DNA from 3 places in the Streptomyces sp. NPDC028298 genome. Region 2 is predicted to be linked to each of the others. Evidence: riboswitches for the same ligand, from Rfam matches in the RefSeq annotation. Region 2 holds a riboswitch; each other region holds the start of a gene.
What was found. A riboswitch is a leader RNA that binds a small molecule or an ion and turns the genes downstream of it on or off. The one in region 2 is predicted to bind cobalamin.

Region 1: linked by a shared signal. The riboswitch ahead of ACZ4TO_RS37570 (ribonucleoside-diphosphate reductase subunit alpha) and the one ahead of ACZ4TO_RS17875 (CbtB domain-containing protein) in region 2 are both predicted to bind cobalamin.
Region 3: linked by a shared signal. The riboswitch ahead of ACZ4TO_RS06425 ((2Fe-2S) ferredoxin domain-containing protein) and the one ahead of ACZ4TO_RS17875 (CbtB domain-containing protein) in region 2 are both predicted to bind cobalamin.

The regions. Positions count from the first base shown of each region.
Region 1 covers NZ_JBVHTL010000011.1:265,929-272,069, reverse strand. Annotated here, with positions in the region: gene ACZ4TO_RS37575 (ribonucleotide-diphosphate reductase subunit beta) at 1-344, opposite strand, end outside; gene ACZ4TO_RS37570 (ribonucleoside-diphosphate reductase subunit alpha) at 344-2,725, opposite strand; cobalamin riboswitch at 2,858-3,006, opposite strand; gene ACZ4TO_RS37565 (GNAT family N-acetyltransferase) at 3,059-3,577, opposite strand; gene mctP (monocarboxylate uptake permease MctP) at 3,692-5,302, opposite strand; gene ACZ4TO_RS37555 (DUF3311 domain-containing protein) at 5,299-5,562, opposite strand; gene ACZ4TO_RS37550 (GntR family transcriptional regulator) at 5,717-6,141, opposite strand, start outside.
Region 2 covers NZ_JBVHTL010000003.1:612,869-619,009, reverse strand. Annotated here, with positions in the region: gene ACZ4TO_RS17880 (acyl-CoA dehydrogenase family protein) at 514-1,704, opposite strand; gene ACZ4TO_RS17875 (CbtB domain-containing protein) at 1,971-2,192, opposite strand; cobalamin riboswitch at 2,230-2,369, opposite strand; gene ACZ4TO_RS17870 (histidine phosphatase family protein) at 2,590-3,174, shown strand; gene ACZ4TO_RS17865 (four-helix bundle copper-binding protein) at 3,244-3,618, opposite strand; gene ACZ4TO_RS17860 (nuclear transport factor 2 family protein) at 3,670-4,062, opposite strand; gene ACZ4TO_RS17855 (PadR family transcriptional regulator) at 4,145-4,708, shown strand; gene ACZ4TO_RS17850 (Gfo/Idh/MocA family protein) at 4,854-6,011, shown strand; gene ACZ4TO_RS17845 (hypothetical protein) at 6,132-6,141, opposite strand, start outside.
Region 3 covers NZ_JBVHTL010000001.1:1,452,117-1,458,257, reverse strand. Annotated here, with positions in the region: gene allB (allantoinase AllB) at 1-435, shown strand, start outside; gene alc (allantoicase) at 484-1,608, shown strand; gene ACZ4TO_RS06430 (3-oxoacyl-ACP reductase family protein) at 1,733-2,464, opposite strand; cobalamin riboswitch at 2,582-2,757, shown strand; gene ACZ4TO_RS06425 ((2Fe-2S) ferredoxin domain-containing protein) at 2,826-3,200, shown strand; gene ACZ4TO_RS06420 (tachylectin-related carbohydrate-binding protein) at 3,464-4,753, shown strand; gene ACZ4TO_RS06415 (hypothetical protein) at 4,972-5,172, opposite strand; gene ACZ4TO_RS06410 (hypothetical protein) at 5,343-5,651, opposite strand; gene ACZ4TO_RS06405 (helix-turn-helix domain-containing protein) at 5,810-6,141, shown strand, end outside.

The DNA.
Region 1 (6,141 bases), on a different contig from region 2:
AGCAGCGTCAGATAGAACTGGACGTGCACGGCCTCCTCGAAGAGCTGACGGCTCAGGTACAGCCGCGCCTCGGGGGAGTTGATGTGCTTGTACAGCGTCAGCACCAGGTTGTTCGCCACGATCGAGTCGCCCGTCGCGAAGAACGCGACCAGCCGGCCGATCATGTGCTGCTCACCCGGCGTCAGCTTCGCGAGGTCGGCGACGTCCGAGTGGAGGTCGACCTCCTCGACGGTCCAGGTGTTCTTGATCGCGTCCCGGTAGCGCTCGTAGAAGTCCGGGTAGCGCATGGGACGCAGGGTGAGTTCGAAGCCCGGGTCGAGCAGGTTCTTCTCGGTTGAGCTCATTACTGGCAGGCCTCGCAGGACTCGGGGTTCTCAAGGGAGCAGGCGACGGCGTCGGGGTCGGCCGCCTGCTGGACGGGGATCGTGGTCTCGGGCCGCGCCTGGGCCTGGGCCGCGCGGGCGATGCGCGTCGCGGGCCGGGACCGCAGGTAGTACGTCGTCTTCAGGCCCGACTTCCAGGCGTAGGAGTACATCGAGGAGAGCTTGCCGATGGTCGGCGTCTCCAGGAACAGGTTCAGCGACTGGGCCTGGTCCAGGAACGGGGTCCGGGCCGCCGCCATGTCGATCAGGCCGCGCTGCGGGATCTCCCACGCCGTGCGGTACAGGTCGCGGACGTCCTGCGGGACCCAGGTGAAGCCCTGCACCGAGCCGCTGGACTCGCGCAGCGCCTCACGGGTCTGCGCGTCCCACACGCCGAGCTTCTTCAGCTCGTCCACCAGATAGGAGTTGACCTGGAGGAACTCGCCGGAGAGCGTCTCGCGCTTGAACAGGTTCGACACCTGCGGCTCGATGCACTCGTACACGCCCGCGATCGAGGCGATGGTGGCGGTCGGAGCGATGGCGAGCAGCAGCGAGTTGCGCATGCCGACCTCCGCGATCCGCTGCCGCAGGGCCGCCCAGCGCTCCGGCCAGTTCAGCTCGACGTCGAAGTGGTCCGGGTGCAGCACGCCGCGGGCGGTACGGGTCTTCTCCCAGGCCGGGAGCGGTCCGTTGCGCTCGGCGAGGTCCGCGGAGGCCTCGTACGAGGCGAGCATGATCCGCTCGGCGATCCGGGTGGACAGCGCGCGGGCCTCGGGCGAGTCGAACGGGATCCGCAGCTTGAAGAAGACGTCCTGCAGGCCCATCGCGCCGAGACCGACCGGACGCCACTTGGCGTTGGAGCGGCCCGCCTGCTCGGTGGGGTAGAAGTTGATGTCCACCACGCGGTCGAGGAAGGTCACCGCGGTGCGCACGGTCTCGTCGAGCCGCTCCCAGTCGATGTCCCCGCCGGTCACGAACGCGCCGAGGTTGACCGAGCCCAGGTTGCAGACCGCCGTCTCCCCGTCGTCCGTGACCTCCAGGATCTCGGTGCACAGGTTCGAGGAGTGGACCGTGTGGCCCGGCTCCGCCGTCTGGTTGGCGGTCCGGTTGGCGGCGTCCTTGAAGGTCATCCAGCCGTTGCCGGTCTGCGCGAGGGTGCGCATCATGCGGCCGTAGAGGTCGCGGGCCGGGATGGTCTTCCGGGCGAGCCCGGCCTCCTCGGCCTTGCGGTAGGCCGCGTCGAACTCGTCGCCCCACAGGTCGACCAGTTCCGGCACGTCGGCGGGGGAGAACAGCGACCAGACGCCGTCCTCGTTCACCCGGCGCATGAACTCGTCCGGGATCCAGTGCGCGAGGTTCAGGTTGTGCGTACGCCGGGCGTCCTCACCGGTGTTGTCGCGCAGCTCCAGGAACTCCTCGATGTCGGAGTGCCAGGTCTCCAGGTAGACCGCCGCCGCGCCCTTGCGCCGGCCGCCCTGGTTCACCGCGGCGACCGAGGCGTCGAGCGTCTTCAGGAACGGGACGATGCCGTTGGAGTGCCCGTTGGTGCCGCGGATCAGCGAACCGCGGCTGCGGATGCGGGAGTAGGACAGTCCGATGCCGCCCGCGTGCTTCGACAGCCGCGCCACCTGGTGGTAGCGGTCGTAGATGGAGTCCAGCTCGTCCAGCGGCGAGTCGAGGAGGTAGCAGGACGACATCTGGGGGTGCCGCGTACCGGAGTTGAAGAGCGTGGGGGAGGAGGGGAGGTAGTCGAGGCGGCTCATGAGCCGGTAGAGCGCGGCGACCTCCTCCACGGAGCGGACGGTGTCGTCCTCCGCGAGACCGGAGGCCACCCGCAGCATGAAGTGCTGGGGCCTCTCGACGACCTTGCGGGTGATCGGGTGCCGGAGCAGATAGCGGCTGTGCAGCGTGCGCAGCCCGAAGTAGCCGAACCGGTCGTCGCCCTCGGCGTCGATCAGCGCGTCGAGGCGGTCCGTGTGCAGCCGCACGAACGCGGCCGTACGGTCGGCGATCAGGCCCTCGTGGTGGCCGACGGCGACCGACTCGGAGAAGGTGGTGACGCCCTGGGAGGCGGCCTCGGCGGCGATGGTGATCGCGAGCAGCCGGGCGGCCAGCCGGGAGTAGGCGGGGTCCTCGGAGATGAGACCCGCGGCCGCCTCGGTGGCCAGTTCGCGCAGCTCGGCCTCGTCGGCGCGGGCGGACCGGCCGCGCAGCGCCGCCGCGGCGACCCGGCCGGGGTCGGCGTCGGGGAGGTCGGCGGTCAGATCCGTCAGGGTCCGCAGCAGCGCGGTCCCGGGACCGTCGGTCTCCACCGGGGCCTGCTGCGCGGTCACTGAAGCCGGATCGGCTGGCGCGATGGTCACGTGGGGCTCTCCTCGCTCGGCACGGGGCCTTACGGGGGGCACGGGGCACACGGGAGCGCTTTCGGGCAGCAGCGCTCCGCGTCCACCGGCCCATTCCGCGAGGCCCGGACGTCGTCGGCACCCGGGCCGGTCGGCCGGGGCGCGCTGTCGGCAGGTCCTCGGACTGACGCGAGTACGGGCACACGCAGACGCGAACACGCACAAGTACACCGTTGCGGGACAGTTCCGGATTCGCACCGGATTCCCCTGCGGCGACAGCGACCATGAGCATACATCTTGTGCCGGGCTTCGGGACTACCCCCACATGTTGTGTCCGCTCGATGTCCGAGAGCGCTACGGAGCGTGCTGGAGCGTCAACTCGTAAGTGAGCAGCCGGATGTCGTCGAGCTCCGGGAAGGGGTTCCAGTCGCGCTCCGGAGTGCGGGTGAAGCCGATGCGCTCGTAGAGCCGGTGGGCGCTGTGCATCGTGCGCTGGGTGGACAGCACGAGGCGCGCGCAGCCCTCCAGGGCCCGTGCCCGCGCCACGCAGGCGCGCACGAGGGCCTCGCCCGCGCCCCGGCCGCGCGCCTCCCGCGCGACCGCCAGCATCCGGATCTCGGCCTCCCCCTCGTGCGCCGAGTCGGCCATGGGGCTGCCGTCCGCCGCGAACGTCACACTGCCGAGCACCCGGTCCCCCTCGGCGGCCACCAGCACCTCGGCGACGGCCGCGCGCCCCGCGACGTCCCGCAGCCTCGTGAGGTACGCGTCGCTCTCCCCGAAGTCGAGCAGCCCGTCCCCGAGATAGGCCCGGGCCGCGATCTCACCGATGACGGGGTACTCCTCGGGCCGCGCCGGGCGGATGACGATGTCCATGCGGGCGAGTGTGCCCGACCGGCACGGCGACGGGCCGCCGGTTTTTCACCGGCGGCCCGTCGTTCACGACTCTCCCGGCACCGGCCGGTGGGCCGGTGCCGTCCCCGAGCTCGCCTAGTGGCTCGCGTCCGCCGTGGCCGGCGGGAGTTCCGTCTCGACGCCCGGATCGCCGGAGTCGGCCGTGTAGTCCCCGGGCGAGGTCTCGTCCACGCCCTCCGGGGCCTTGAGCGCCCTGAGGACGAAGGTCAGGACGACGGCCACGGCCACGTTCAGGACGAACGCCGTCAGACCGATGTAGCCGATCTCCCCGATGCCGGGGATCTCCTTCGAGCTGCCGCCGAAGTGTTTCTGCGTCGGGGAGGCCACGCCGTAGGCGGCGATCGTGCCGTAGAGCATCCCGACCGCCCAGCCGCCCAGCAGCGCCCAGCGGTGGAACCAGCGGGTGAACAGACCGCCGACCAGCGACGGGAAGGTCTGCAGGATCCAGATGCCGCCCAGCAACTGGAAGTTGATCGCGACGGTCTTGTCCATGGTCAGGACGAAGACCAGCGCGCCCACCTTCACCAGCAGCGAGACCAGCTTGGAGACCCGGGTCTCCTGGCGCGGGGTCGCGGCCGGGTTGATGAAGTCCTTGTAGATGTTGCGGGTGAAGAGATTCGCGGCAGCGATCGACATGATGGCCGCCGGGACGAGCGCGCCGATGCCGATGGCGGCGAAGGCGACGCCCGCGAACCAGTCGGGGAACATGTTCTCGAAGAGCTGGGGGATGGCGAGCTGGCCGTTGGTGACCTTCACGCCCGCCGCGATCGCCATGAACCCGAGCAGGGCGAGCAGGCCCAGCATCAGCGAGTACAGCGGCAGGATCGTGGTGTTGCGGCGGATCACCTCCCGGCTGCGGCCGGACAGCGTCGCGGTGACCGAGTGCGGATACATGAACAGGGCCAGCGCCGAGCCGAGCGCGAGGGTGGCGTACGTCCACTGGCCCGCCTCGGCGGGGACGACCCCGCCGGCGCCCGCGGCCGTGTACTTGGCGCCCGCCGCCTTGAAGATCTCGTCGAAGCCGCCCAGCTTGATCGGGATGTAGATGATCGCCACCGCGATCACGATGTAGATCAGGGTGTCCTTCACGAACGCGATCAGCGCGGGGGCCCGCAGCCCCGAGGAGTAGGTGTACGCGGCCAGCACGCCGAAGGCGATGAGCAGCGGCAGGTCCTTGACGAACCAGTTGGTGCTGTCGCCGCCGCCCACGCCCATCACGTCCAGGACGGCCTGGATGCCGACCAGTTGGAGCGCGATGTACGGCATGGTGGCGAGGATGCCGGTGACGGCCACGGCGAGGGACAGGCCCTTGGAGCCGAAGCGGCCGCGCACGAAGTCCGAGGTCGTCACATAGCCGTGGCGGTGGGAGACCGACCACAGGCGGGGCAGGAAGGTGAAGATCAGCGGATAGACCAGGATCGTGTACGGCACCGCGAAGAATCCGGCCGCGCCCGCCGCGTAGACCGCCGCCGGCACCGCGACGAAGGTGTACGCCGTGTAGAGGTCGCCGCCGAGCAGGAACCAGGTCACCCAGGTGCCGAAGGACCGTCCGCCCAGGCCCCATTCGTCGAGGGTGTGCTCGTCGGCGGCCCTGCGCCAGCGCGCCGCCAGGAAGCCCATGACCGTGACGGCCAGGAAGAAGAAGATGAAGACGCCGAGAGCGACGCCGTTCACACCGTCGTTCATGCTTCCACCCCCTCCTTCACGGAGGTGCGGGCCCGCTGGTCACGCTTCCACAACTGGTAGGCGATCACCGTCAGCAGGGTGGAGAGGGGTACCCACAGCAGTTGGTACCAGTAGAAGAACGGGACACCGATGAACGCCGGGTCGGTCTTCGTGTAGGAGCCGACCCACAGCATCGCCACGAAGGGCGCGAGCAGACAGAGGGCGATCACCACTCGTACCGGTGTCACCACGGGTGGTTTCACTTCGGGCAGGTCTGACATCGGGCGACTCCGTCCCCTCATCGATCACCTGGGTAACGCGCAGGCAATCTAGGGGACGGTCCGGCTTTAGGGAACACCGCAGCACGGACGGCGTGTGGAGGGTTCGTGTCGGGCACGGGGGTGTGTCCCGTGCCCGTGGACGGCTCCCGGTCGCTCAGTCCTGCGGGCGCTTGAGGCGGGCGACGAACTTGTACCGGTCGCCCCGGTACACCGAGCGCACCCATTCCACCGGCTCGCCCTGCCGGTCGAGCGAGTGGCGGGAGAGCATCAGCATGGGCAGGCCCACGTCGGTGCCGAGCAGTCCGGCCTCGCGCGGGGTGGCCAGCGAGGTCTCGATGGTCTCCTCGGCCTCGGCGAGGTGGACGTCGTACACCTCGGCCAGGGCGGTGTAGAGAGAGGTGTACTTGACCAGCGACCTGCGCAGGGCGGGGAAACGCTTGGCGGAGAGGTGGGTCGTCTCGATGGCCATGGGCTCGCCGCTGGCGAGGCGCAGCCGCTCGATGCGCAGTACCCGGCCGCCGGCGGTGATGTCGAGCAGGCCGGCCAGGGCGTCGTCCGCCGTGATGTAGCCGATGTCCA
Region 2 (6,141 bases):
CGCCACGTGCGCCGGACCGTCACGTTCCTCGTCCTGACGGTGCCACCAGTCGTGCCGGCTCCGTATCAATTCGTTGGTCGCTGCGGTGAAGGACAGAACGGCGCTGCTCCGACGTCCTCGCCACCGCCTGCGACCGGCCCGTTGCCTCGGTGCAGACAGGCGACCTCGAGGCGCACCTGCGCAAGGCCCAATCTCCATAGAAACGGGGCACACCAGGGTTCGGTGGCAGGTCATCCGCCGACGCCCCGGGGCGAACGGCGAGGGACACCTGAGACTCGACACGGTTCGGGACTCCCTGCGACCAGAATCTGCACCTCCGCGTCTCCGTACGCACAATCATTGAGTAGTTGACACGAACGCGCAGCACGCCGGAAGCTCAACAGCCCTGAGGAAGCAACAGGTCAGCCGCCTCGGACAGGCTGCAAGCCGGGCCCGCTACCCTCAGGTCCGCGCCCTGTGTACGGTGCCAACTATCCCGCTTTTGTGCCAACTGAAAAGCTTCGTCACATCGCGTCAGCGCCGCACGCGGGGCATCCCCAGCCCGATCCACGAGATGATCTCCCGCTGGATCTCGTTGTTGCCGCCGCCGAAGGTGAAGATCACGGCCGAGCGGTAGCCGCGTTCGAGTTCGCCGTGCAGGACGGCGCCGGCCGAGCCCTCCTTGAGGACACCGGGAGCCGCCACGATCTCCATCAGCCAGGCGTACGCGTCCCGGCGCGCCTCGGAGCCGTACACCTTGACGGCGGAGGCGTCCTGCGGGGTGAGCGTGCCCTCCTGGACGGCGTTCACCATGCGCCAGTTGAGGAGTTTCATGGCGTCCAGCCGGGTGTGCGTGCGCGCGAGGAGGCGGCGCACCCACGGGAGGTCGACGACGCGGCGGCCGTCGGCGAGCTTGGTCTCCATCGCCCAGCGCTGGACGTCGTGCAGGGCGCGGATGGCCATGGTGCCGTGTGCCGCGAGGGTGACGCGCTCGTGGTTGAGCTGGTTGGTGATCAGCCGCCAGCCCTTGTTCTCCTCGCCGACCCGGCGCGTGGCGGGGACGCGGATGTTCTCGTAGTAGCTGGCCGTGGTGTCGTGCGAGGCGAGCGTGTTGATCAGGGTGCAGGAGTAGCCGGGGTCGGAGGTCGGGACGAGGAGCATGGTGATGCCCTTGTGCGGCGGGGCGTCCGGGTCGGTGCGGACCGCGAGCCACACCCAGTCGGCCGTGTCGCCGTTGGTCGTCCAGATCTTCTGGCCGTCGACCGTGTAGTGGCCGCTCTCCTCGTCGCCCTCCCGCACGGCCCGGGTCCGGAGCGCGGCCAGGTCGGTCCCGGCACCGGGCTCGCTGTAGCCGATCGCGAAGTCGATCTCACCGGCCAGGATCTTCGGCAGGAAGTACGACTTCTGCTCCTCCGTTCCGAACCGCATGATCGTCGGCCCCACCGTGTTGAGCGCCATCAGTGGCAACGGCACCCCGGCCTGGGCGGCCTCGTCGAAGAAGATGAACTGCTCCATCGGGCTCAGGCCCCGCCCGCCGTACTCCTTGGGCCAGCCGACCCCGAGCCAGCCGTCGGTGCCGAGGCGTCGGATCGTCTCGCGGTAGAAGCGCTTCTGCGCCGCGGGATCGCCGTAGCGGGCGTAGGCGTTGTCCGGCACCAACTCGGCGAAGTAGAGACGAAGTTCGGTCCGCAACCGCTGCTGCTCCGGCGTGTATTCGAGATGCACGGCGCCTCCTGCTCCCCGAGCCCGACCTGACGGCGCACACCGTAGAACGTGTTCCAGAAATTGGGAATGCCGATGACGCGGACGGCTACGGGGAGATGACCTGCCGAGGGTGTGGGGTGCAGGCGTCGGGGCGAGGCGTGGGATGCGGGTGTGGCTGCGGGGTGCGCACGAGGGGGCGGTGTCCGGTCTCCCGGGCACCGCCCCCTCGTGCGGGCCGGTTTCCCGGCCCTCGCGCAACAGCGTGGCTCGTACGTCCCCTGTCGCCGTCAGTGGCAGGGGAACCCGAGCAGGTGCCGGGCGTCGTGGACCCACTCGTGGACGTTCTCGCCGGAGACGAGGGAGGTGGCGCCCTGTTCGGCACCGACGAAGTAGAGCAGGACCAGCATGAGGATGCCGAAGAACGCCGCCCAGGGGACGATCGCGCCGATCGGCAGCTTGGCGGGAACGGCGGTGGGCGTGGCGGTCGGCTGGACGACGGACTGCGCCATGGGCAGAACCTCCTGGGGAACTCGCGTCCCGTCTCGGTGGTGCACAGGACGACAGCCACGGGTCTGACTTGCCCGCGTCTGTCACCCCTGGCCGGAGTGACATGTGCCGGGCTTACAGTGGCGCGACCGTGCCGGATTTCCACCGGGCTTCCGTCGAACCGTCGTCAATATCCATGTGACCGTACCGCGAAGCAGTCGGCCCGGCCAAGGGCGCACACCCCGGCGCTCCGTGCGCCCTGCGGTTCGTGGAGCATGACGGTGGGACAGTAACGTGCCTGATGGGCCCGGGGATTCCGCCTCTGTCCACGGGTACGCCGCACGATCCGCACCACACGACGGACGGAGCGGGCTGGACCATGGCACACGGTCCGAGCCCGCGACACATGAGAGTGAAGGCATGACCAGCCGAGTGATCTTGATCTCCGCGGCGATCAGCGAGGCGCTGCGCGAGGCCCGCTTCGACGACGGGAGTCCGGTGGACGCCTCGGGCCTGCGGGCGGCACGCGCGGCCGCCGACGCGGGCGCCGTTCCGGCGGGCGGACGCCTGTGGGTCTCCCCCACCGCGCGATGCCGGCAGACCGCCGAGGCACTCGGACTCGAAGGCGCCGCCGAGACACCGGAGTTGGCCCCGCTCGACGTGGGCCGCTGGCGCGGGGCGACGCTGACCGAGGTGAGCGCGAAGGAGCCGGAGGCGGTGGCACGCTGGCTCGCCGATCCGACGGCGGCGCCGCACGACGGCGAGTCTGTGGTGGCGTTCTGCGACCGGGTGACGGAACGCCTGGACACGGCGGCCGGTTTCGACGGCCGCACCGTCGCCGTGGTGGAGCCCGAGGTCGTACGGGCGCTGGTGGTACGGGTGTTGGGGGCGCCGGAGCATGCGTTCTGGCGTGTGGACGTGCCGCCGCTCACCGTGACGGAGTTGAGCGGGCGCGCCGGACGCTGGAACCTCCGCGCCGGACGCCCGCTCGTCGGGCCTGCCTGATCCGGGTGGGCCGGGTCTGCGCTGCTCCGGGCGACGATCCGGGGCCGCCCGACGTGGGCCCGCGAGGCCTCACCGTAACGTGGCGATGAAGTCCGTGCAGGAGCGCGCGCATTCGCGGCATTTCCGCGCGGCGGCCTCCGACCCCGGACACGCGTCGAAGGCTTCGGCGCACTCCAGGCAGACGTCCCGGCACCACTCCAGCCGGGCGCGGAGCTCCCGGTCGCTGAGCCCCGGATGACGGGACAGCACATGGCAGGTCGCCTCGCAGACCTCCGCGCACAGGATGCCCGACCGCCGCGCGGCCTCCTGCTGCTTGGGCCCGTCGGGATCCATGAGGCTCGCGCGCAGCGTGGAGGTCCTGGCGCATTCGGCGCAGGCCCGGGCGCACTCGAAGCGGTCCTCCAGGTACCGGAAGAGCTCCTGCTGTGATGGCGTCGTCGTCACAACAGGCGGGTAGCCGGAGGGAGTCGGTTCAAACAGCGCGAGGCCACGCGCTCAGGCGCCGGCCGCCTCCCGGGAGATCTGCTCGAACTGAGCCCCCATGGCCTCGGAGAGAGCCTGCGCCGCCGACAACGGGCGGACCATCACGGTGAATTCGTCGATGCGGCCCTCCTCGTCGAAGTGCAGGAAGTCGCAGCCGTTGATCTCCTTGTCGCCCACCTTGGCCGTGAAGACGAGCGCGTGGTCGCGGCCGTCGGCACCGGCGATCTCACGGACGTAGCGGAAGTCGCTGAAGACACGCCAGACGCCCCGCAGGATGGCGGCGGTGATCGGCTTGCCCGGGTACGGCTTGAAGGCGACGGGGCTGGTGAACACGACGTCGTCGGCCAGCAGCTCCTCGACCGCGTCGAGGTCTCCGGCCTCCACGGCCTTGCGGAAGGAGTTCATTGCGCCCGCCTCTCATACTCAATTAGTTGATTAGGTGTGGATAAGATTAGTCCTGTGAGTGCGGGGCGTCTAGCCTTGCCGGATGGCATTGCGCAACGCGGTACTGGCCTCGCTCCTGGAGGGTGAGGCGTCGGGGTACGACCTGGCCAAGGGCTTCGACGCCTCGGTGGCCAACTTCTGGATGGCGACCCCGCAGCAGCTCTACCGGGAACTCGACCGGATGGAGTCCGAGGGGCTGATCGAGGCCCGGGTCGTCCAGCAGGAGCGCCGGCCCAACAAGCGGCTCTTCTCGCTGACCACGACCGGCCTCGAAGCGCTCGCTTCCTTCACCTCGGCACCCGCGAAGCCGACCGCGATCCGCGACGAGCTGATGGTCAAGGTGTACGCCCTCGACATGGGGGACGCCGACGCCGTCCGCGCGGCGATCGCCGAACGGCTGGAGTGGTCGCGCGCCAAACTGGCGCACTACGAACGGATCGGCGCCCGCCTGCTCGACGGGCGCACCGAGGACGCGTACCTGGCCGAGGCGGAGCGCGTGGGCCCGTATCTCACACTCCTGGGAGGGCGCGCCTTCGAGCAGGCGATCATCGACTGGGCGGAGCGGGCGCTGAGGATCCTGGAACAGCGGGCGACGCGGGCCCGCTGAAGGCGCCCTGTTCGCACCAACCTGGTCTTGACCCAAGTCGATCACGGTTCGTAGCGGTTCCTGTCCCTTCACATCACTTCGAGCCGGTTTCATGTGAGCCTGGTCTGGTCCGTTCGCGTTCGGTCCGGTGCTGAGGAGGGCGATCGTGGTGCGTGCGCTCGGTGTCGCTGTCGTGGGGTTCGGCTGGATGGGGCGGGTGCACACACAGGCGTACGCGCGCGTTCTCCACCACTTCCCCGAACTCGCCCTGCGCCCCGAACCGATCGTCGTCGCCGACGAGGCGCCCGGCCGCGCCGAGGAGGCCGCCGCACGGTACGGCTTCGCGAGCGCTGTCCGGGACTGGCGGGAGATCGCCACCGATCCGCGCGTCGAGGCCGTGAGCATCACCGCGCCGAACTTCCTGCACCGTGACATCGGTGTGGCCATGGCCGCGGCCGGCAAGCACATCTGGATCGAGAAGCCGGTGGGACTGACCGCCGACGACGCCCGGGCGGTGTCGGAGGCGATGACCGAGGCCGGGGTGCGGGGCACCGTCGGTTTCAACTACCGGGGCGCACCGGCAGTCGTGGCGGCGCGCGAGCTGATCGCCTCCGGGGACATCGGCGAGGTGACGCACGTACGCGTCCGCCTCTTCAGCGACTACGCGGCCCATCCCGAGGGCGCGCTGACGTGGCGCTACGAGCGGGAGCGGGGCGGCAGCGGCGTCCTCGGCGACCTGGCCTCGCACGGCGTGGACCTGGCGCGTTTCCTGGTGGGCGAGATCGAGGCGCTGGCGGCGGACACCGCCGTCTTCGTACCGCTGCGGCCCCGGCCGGCCGGCGCGACCGCGGGCCACACGCGCGCGGCGGGCGGCGAGCCGGCCCCCGTGGAGAACGAGGACTACGTCAACTGCCTGCTGCGCTTCGCCTGCGGCGCGCGCGGCGTCCTGGAGGCGTGCCGTGTCTCGGTGGGCGAACAGAACGCCTACGGGTTCGAGATCCACGGCACCAAGGGCGCGGTCTTCTGGGACTTCCGCCGCATGGGCGAACTCGGCGTCAGCCGGGGCACGACGTACCAGGACCAGCCGGTCAGCACCGTGTACGTCGGTCCGGGCGCCGGGGACTACGCGTCCTTCCAACCGGGCGCGGCGAACAGCATGGGCTACGACGACCTCAAGGTCATCGAGGCGCACGCCTTCCTGCGCTCCATCGCCGACGACAAGCCGTACGGGGCCACGCCGGCCGACGCGGTCAGCAGCGCGACGGCGCTGGACGCGATGGCCCGCTCGGCGGGGTCGGGGGCGTGGGTGACGCTGGAGGCATAGCCCTCTGGACCTGCCACCTGGCGCTGTCGAGTCAGGCGCGAGTCCCGTAGAGACCCGCCACCTGGCGCTGTCGGGCCAGGCGCGAGTCCCGTAGAGACCCGCTGCCCGTCGGCTCCAGAATCAGGTCACC
Region 3 (6,141 bases), on a different contig from region 2:
GGCACGATCGACTGCGTGGTCACCGACCACTCCCCGTCGACCGCCGACCTCAAGACGGACGACTTCGCGACCGCGTGGGGCGGCATCTCCGGCCTCCAGTTGAGCCTGGCCGCCGTCTGGACCGAGGCCCGCGGGCGCGGCCACGGCCTGGAGGACGTGGTCCGCTGGATGTCCTCCCGCACGGCCGAACTGGTCGGCCTGGGCGGCAGCAAGGGCGCCATCGCGGCGGGACACGACGCCGACTTCGCGGTGTTCGCCCCCGACGAGACCTTCACCGTCGACCCCGCCGCGCTCCAGCACCGCAACCGCGTGACGGCGTACGCGGGCAGGACCCTCGCCGGCGTCGTGAAGTCGACCTGGCTGCGCGGCCAACGCGTCTTCGCCGACGGCGAGTTCACCGATCCGAAGGGTCACCTGCTGACCCGTACGACCTGATTACCCCGCCCCGTGGCGGCCGACTCGCGAAAGGAACCCCTGATCACCGTGACGGCGACCCAGAGCTTCACCGGAGACGCGAACCCCTACGGAGGCGGTGACCCGTACGCGGACTACCGCACCACCGACTTCCCCTTCACCCGGTACGCCAACCTGGCGGACCGGCAGCTCGGCGCGGGCGTCGTCGCCGCCAACGACGAGTTCTTCGCCCAGCGCGAGAACCTTCTCGTCGCCGGGGCCGCCGAGTTCGACCCCGAGCACTTCGGCCACAAGGGCAAGGTCATGGACGGCTGGGAGACCCGGCGGCGCCGTGGCGCCTCCGCCGAGCACCCGTGGCCGACCGCCGAGGACCACGACTGGGCCCTGGTACGGCTCGGTGCCCCCGGGGTGATCCGCGGGATCGTCGTCGACACCGCCCACTTCCGCGGCAACTATCCGCAGGCGGTGTCGGTCGAGGGCGCCTCCGTGCCCGGTTCGCCCTCCCCCGAGGAACTCCTGGCGGACGAGGTGAAGTGGACGACTCTGGTACCGCGCACGCCGGTCGGCGGTCACGCGGCCAACGGATTCACCGTCTCCGTCGAACAGCGCTTCACCCACCTGCGGGTCAACCAGCACCCCGACGGCGGCATCGCCCGGCTGCGCGTGTACGGCGAGGTCGTGCCCGACCCGCGCTGGCTGTCCGCCCTCGGCACGTTCGACGTGGTCGCCCTGGAGAACGGCGGACAGGTCGAGGACGCCTCCGACCTCTTCTACTCACCCGCCACCAACACCATCCAGCCCGGCCGTTCGCGCAAGATGGACGACGGCTGGGAGACCCGCAGGCGACGCGACGACGGCAACGACTGGATCCGCTACCGGCTCGTCGCCCGGTCCGAGATCCGCGCCTTCGAGATCGACACGGCGTATCTGAAGGGCAACAGCGCCGGCTGGGCCTCGGTCTCGGTGCGCGACGGCGATGGCCCGGACGCGGGGGAGTGGACCGAGATCCTGCCCCGCACCCGCCTCCAGCCCGACACCAACCACCGCTTCTCCCTCGCCGCACCCGCCGTCGCCACGCACGCGCGCGTGGACATCTTCCCGGACGGGGGCATCTCCCGCCTGCGCCTCTTCGGCTCCCTGACGGAGGAGGGCGCGTCCCGCCTGACGGCACGCCACCAGGAACTGGGCGGCTGAGCGGCCCGGTTCGGTCCGCAGCCGGGCACACCACGGGGGACTCCGCTCCTCCGGAAGGGGCTCCCCCTTCCGGAGGAGCGGGCTCACCGCACGCCGGGGCCGCCCCCGGCCGGATCCCCGCTCGTCATGCCGCGTGTCCGCCGTCCACCGCGAACTCCGCCCCCGTGACGTATCCCGCCTCGCTCCCCGCCAGGTACGCGACGATCGACGCGACCTCGTCGGCGGTGCCGAAGCGGCCCACGGCGGTCAGCGCGCTCTGGCCCGGCGCGTACGGGCCGTCCGCCGGGTTCATGTCGGTGTCGACGGGACCGGGATGGACGATGTTGGCGGTGATCCCGCGGCCGCCGAGCTCCCGCGCCAGCGCCTTGGTCAGGCCGACCAGCGCGGACTTGCTCATCGCGTAGAGCGTCCCTCCCGGACCGGGCACGCGCTTGGCCATGCAACTGCCGATCGTGACGATCCGCCCGCCGTCCCCGAGATGCGGCGCGGCCGACCGGGAGGCCAGGAAGACGCCCCGGACGTTCACGTCGAGCACCCGGTCGACGTCCGCCGGGGTCAGGGACTCCAGCGGACCCAGGACCCCCACCCCCGCGTTGTTGACGAGGACGTCGAGCCGCCCGAACTCCGCGACGACCCGGTCCGCGACCGCGCCGGACTCCGCAGCGTCGGAGGCGTCCGCGCGCAGGGCCAACCCCCTGCGCCCGAGCGCCTCGACACCCCGTACGACGTCCTCCGCGGCCTCCTTGCCGCTCACATAGGTGATGGCCACGTCCGCGCCCTCGCGGGCCAGCCGCAATGCCGTCGCGGCCCCGATGCCCCGGCTCCCGCCGGTCACGAGGGCCACCTTGCCGTCCATGTCTCGCTGAGAGGTCTGAGAGGTCTGAAGGGTCTGAAGGGTCTGAGAAGTCATGAACCCATCCCAGCCGCCGCGGCCGCGGGACGCTGGCGGCGAACGGACACCGACATCGGCGGATGACATGATGACCGGCGACATAAGGCGACGGCGGAACGAGGAAGCCGGTGTGAATCCGGCGCGGTCCCGCCACTGTGACCGGTGAGCGCGCTCCGGCATGCCACTGCCCCGACCGGGGTGGGAAGGCGGAGCGTTCGGGGATCCGGGAGCCAGGAGACTCACGCGGTCGCCTCCTCGATCGACACCGGGGCGGATCTCCCCGGGAGGGGAGTGGTGCGCTGTGCCCGAGACGCCGGCGGAAGAGATGTCGGGGGAGTCCGCGGCGGTGCGCGGACCCGTGCCGTGCCGGGTCGTCGTGTGCCGGGACTGCTGCTGCGGCAGTCCCAAGGTGACCGGGGTGGACCACGCCGCACAGACCGCGCGGCTGCGCGCCGAGGTACCGGTGCGCGTCTCCGAGTGCCTCGACGTGTGCGACCAGGCCAACGTCGTCGTCGTACAGCCGTCCGCGGCGGGCCGGGCGGCCGGCGCGCGGCCCGTCTGGCTCGGACTCGTCAACGACCCCGAAGCGACCGAGGACATCGTGACCTGGGTACGCGCCGGCGGTCCGGGCGTCGCTCCGCCGCCGGACATCCTCGACCTGTACACCTTCACCCCGCCGGGGCGCCCGGCCGACTCCTGAGCCCGCGCACGCAGGGGCCGGCCGACCCGCCCCGGGGCGCCGAATGCGACGCCCCGGGGCATTTTGACGCCGTGTCAGGACGCAACGGGCCAAGGCCGTTTGCGTCCAGTCGATCTCTCTTCCACCCCGCCTGACCTGCGGCGAAAGTAGTTCTTGCCACCGGGCGACCCGCCCGGGACGACCTCCACGGCTGCACCTGCAGGGCAGCCGGGCGGTCGGTGACGTGCCTTCGCCCGTACGACTTCCACGCCGCAGGAGAGATCATGAAGTTCAGCCACGCCGTCCGCCGTACCACCGCAGCCGTCGCCGCCGTCGGCGCGATGTCCCTCGGCATGGTGGCCACCACCGCCGGCGCAGCACACGCCGTCGCGTCCTGCTCCGGGGACGTGTCGATGTACGGCACGCTCTCGGACGGCCGGCTGACGTACACGCAGATCGCGCCGGACACCGGCAACCGCGTCAAGACGCTCATCGGCCCGAACCTCGGCTTCACGCCCAAGGCGATGGCGACGCTCAACTTCAACACGGTCCTGGTCACGTCGACCACCGGCGACCTCTACCGCGTCGACATCCAGACCAACAACACCTCCCTCGGGGTCGCGGGAGTCGTCAAGATCTGGGACGGCGGCTGGACCTTCGACAAGATGGTCTACGACGGAGCCGGCCACCTCTACGGGACCGTCGACGGCCAGCTCCACCAGTACGTCGTCTCCCAGCCCAAGCCGGCGGGCTCGGAGCACATAGGCCAGCACGTCGTGATCGACACCGGCTTCGTCCTCAAGACGCTCGCCGCCGCGGGCGACGACCGCATCGTCGCCTCGACCGCCGACGGCCGGCTGCTCAGCTACAAGATCAACGGAGTGGACGACTGGGACCTCTCCGTCCTCAAGGCGAGCGGCTGGTCGGCGGTCGACTCGCTCTCCTCGCCGGGCGGCGGCCTCTACTACGGCCGCACCAACGGCGGCATGTACTGGTACTCCGACGCCGACCCGACCGACGGTGACGGCGGCGACATCACGTACCACTCCGACGACCCGGTGGACGCCTCCGGCTGGACCCAGAGCCTGCTGTCGGCCTACGCCAACAACTGCGCCTACGTGCCGGCGGCGCCGCCGAAGTCCGTCCAGGGCGGCACCATCTACCGCAGCGAGGTCATGGACCGGGCCAAGAACTGGTACAACCGCAACGTCCAGTACGACCAGGGCGCCTCCGCCGTGGACGTCGACGGCGACCACTCCTACCGCACCGACTGCTCCGGCTTCGTCTCCATGGCCTGGCACCTCACCACCTCGCTGACGACCGAGACGCTGCCCAGCGCGAGCACGCAGATCAGCAAGACCGCCCTCCTGCCCGGCGACGCGCTGAACGACTACTCCGAGCACGCCGTCATCTTCGCGGGCTGGAAGAACCAGGACGCGGGCACCTTCTACTACTACTCCGAGAGCAGCCCGGCCACGGACATGAACTACTCGACCGCGAACATCAACAGCGGTGACATCAGCGGCCACCCGGCCTCGGACTACGTCGCCCTGCGCTACAAGAAGATCGCCTGACACCCCACTTGACGCCTCGAAGGCCCCGCCGATCCCCGGCGGGGCCTTCGAGGCGTTCGCGCGCCCCGGGAGACGTCTGCCCTGCTCCGGCCCACGCCGAAAAGGGCGGTGCCCCCTCGCCACGAGGGGGCACCGCCCTTTTCGGACTGGCGGACTGGCGCACTGACGGGCCGACGGGCCGCGGCAGCGGCGAGCCGCAGCCGTACGCGGCGGGCGGGCTACTGCCAGCCGGCGTCCGTCGGAGCGACCTGCCAGCCGGCGTCTGCCGGAGCGACCTGCCAGCCGGCGTCGGAGGCGAGAACGGAGGAGGCCGGAACCGCGTCCGCCGTGGACCGGTGCGTGACCACCGGGGCGGCGAGAGCCGCGGCGACGACGAGGGAGGTGACCGCGGCGGCCTTGGCGATGCGGGTACGAAGCATGGCTGTTTCCGTTCCTTCCGGGACGAGATGCGGTGTCCGGCCTGGTGTCGCGCCCCGCGGTGGCGCTCTCCTCGGCCGGTGACTCATAGGTTCGTCGCAGCTCAGGCCCGAGGAAAGGGTTCACGGATGGACGGAAGCGGCCTTGGACCGATGCGTCCAGGCAGGCCGTTTCAGTCCACCGGCTGCGGCTCGAAGGCCAGGGGCACCAACGGCACCCCGGCACCGGTCGGCCGCGCCCCGGCCAACTGCGGTACGGCGCGGAGCAGTCGGCGGGTGGCCCGCACCGCTCGTTCCTCCGCCTCCTCCAGCGTGTCGGCCAACAAGTAGAAGCCGAGGGTGAGTTCGGCCGGGGAGACGGTGTGCACGGCGACGTGCTCGACACCGTCGCGGGGGACGATCGCCGCTCGCACCAGAGTTCTGATGTTCGGTGGCGGCTCGTCGCCGTACGGCAGTTCCAGATATGTGTGGACCAGGTACATGCGGTCCAGAATCTCAACGCGATGCGCCGACAAGTCGGCTTGCGTGATGGCCAGTTGAGGCCTTGGCCGGTTTGGTCCTTCCCCCTGTGACGATCCCCGGTCCTCTGCGAAGATCATCGTGGGACAGGGGAGGGTCTGTGGAAACTGGGGGGAACCGGATGCTGACCGCACTTGGACTCGATACGGCCGCGGAGACGGTGTACCGCGCCATGCTCAGAAGTCCGGCAGCCGGTGTCGCGGCCCTCGCCGACACCGTGGGACTGTCCGGGGACGAGGTGCGCGACGCCCTCGACACGTTGAGCGAGCTGGCCCTGGTGCGCCCGGCCGCGGGGGACGCCGGCCGGCTCCGGGCCGTCTCCCCGGACATCGGCATGGAGATCCTGATGGGCCGCCAGCAGGCCCAGTTGGCGGCCCAGCAGCAGCGCCTCGAATCCTCCCGGGCCGCCGCGGCCCAGCTCATCTCCGAGTACGCCGAGCTCCGCCCGGCCAC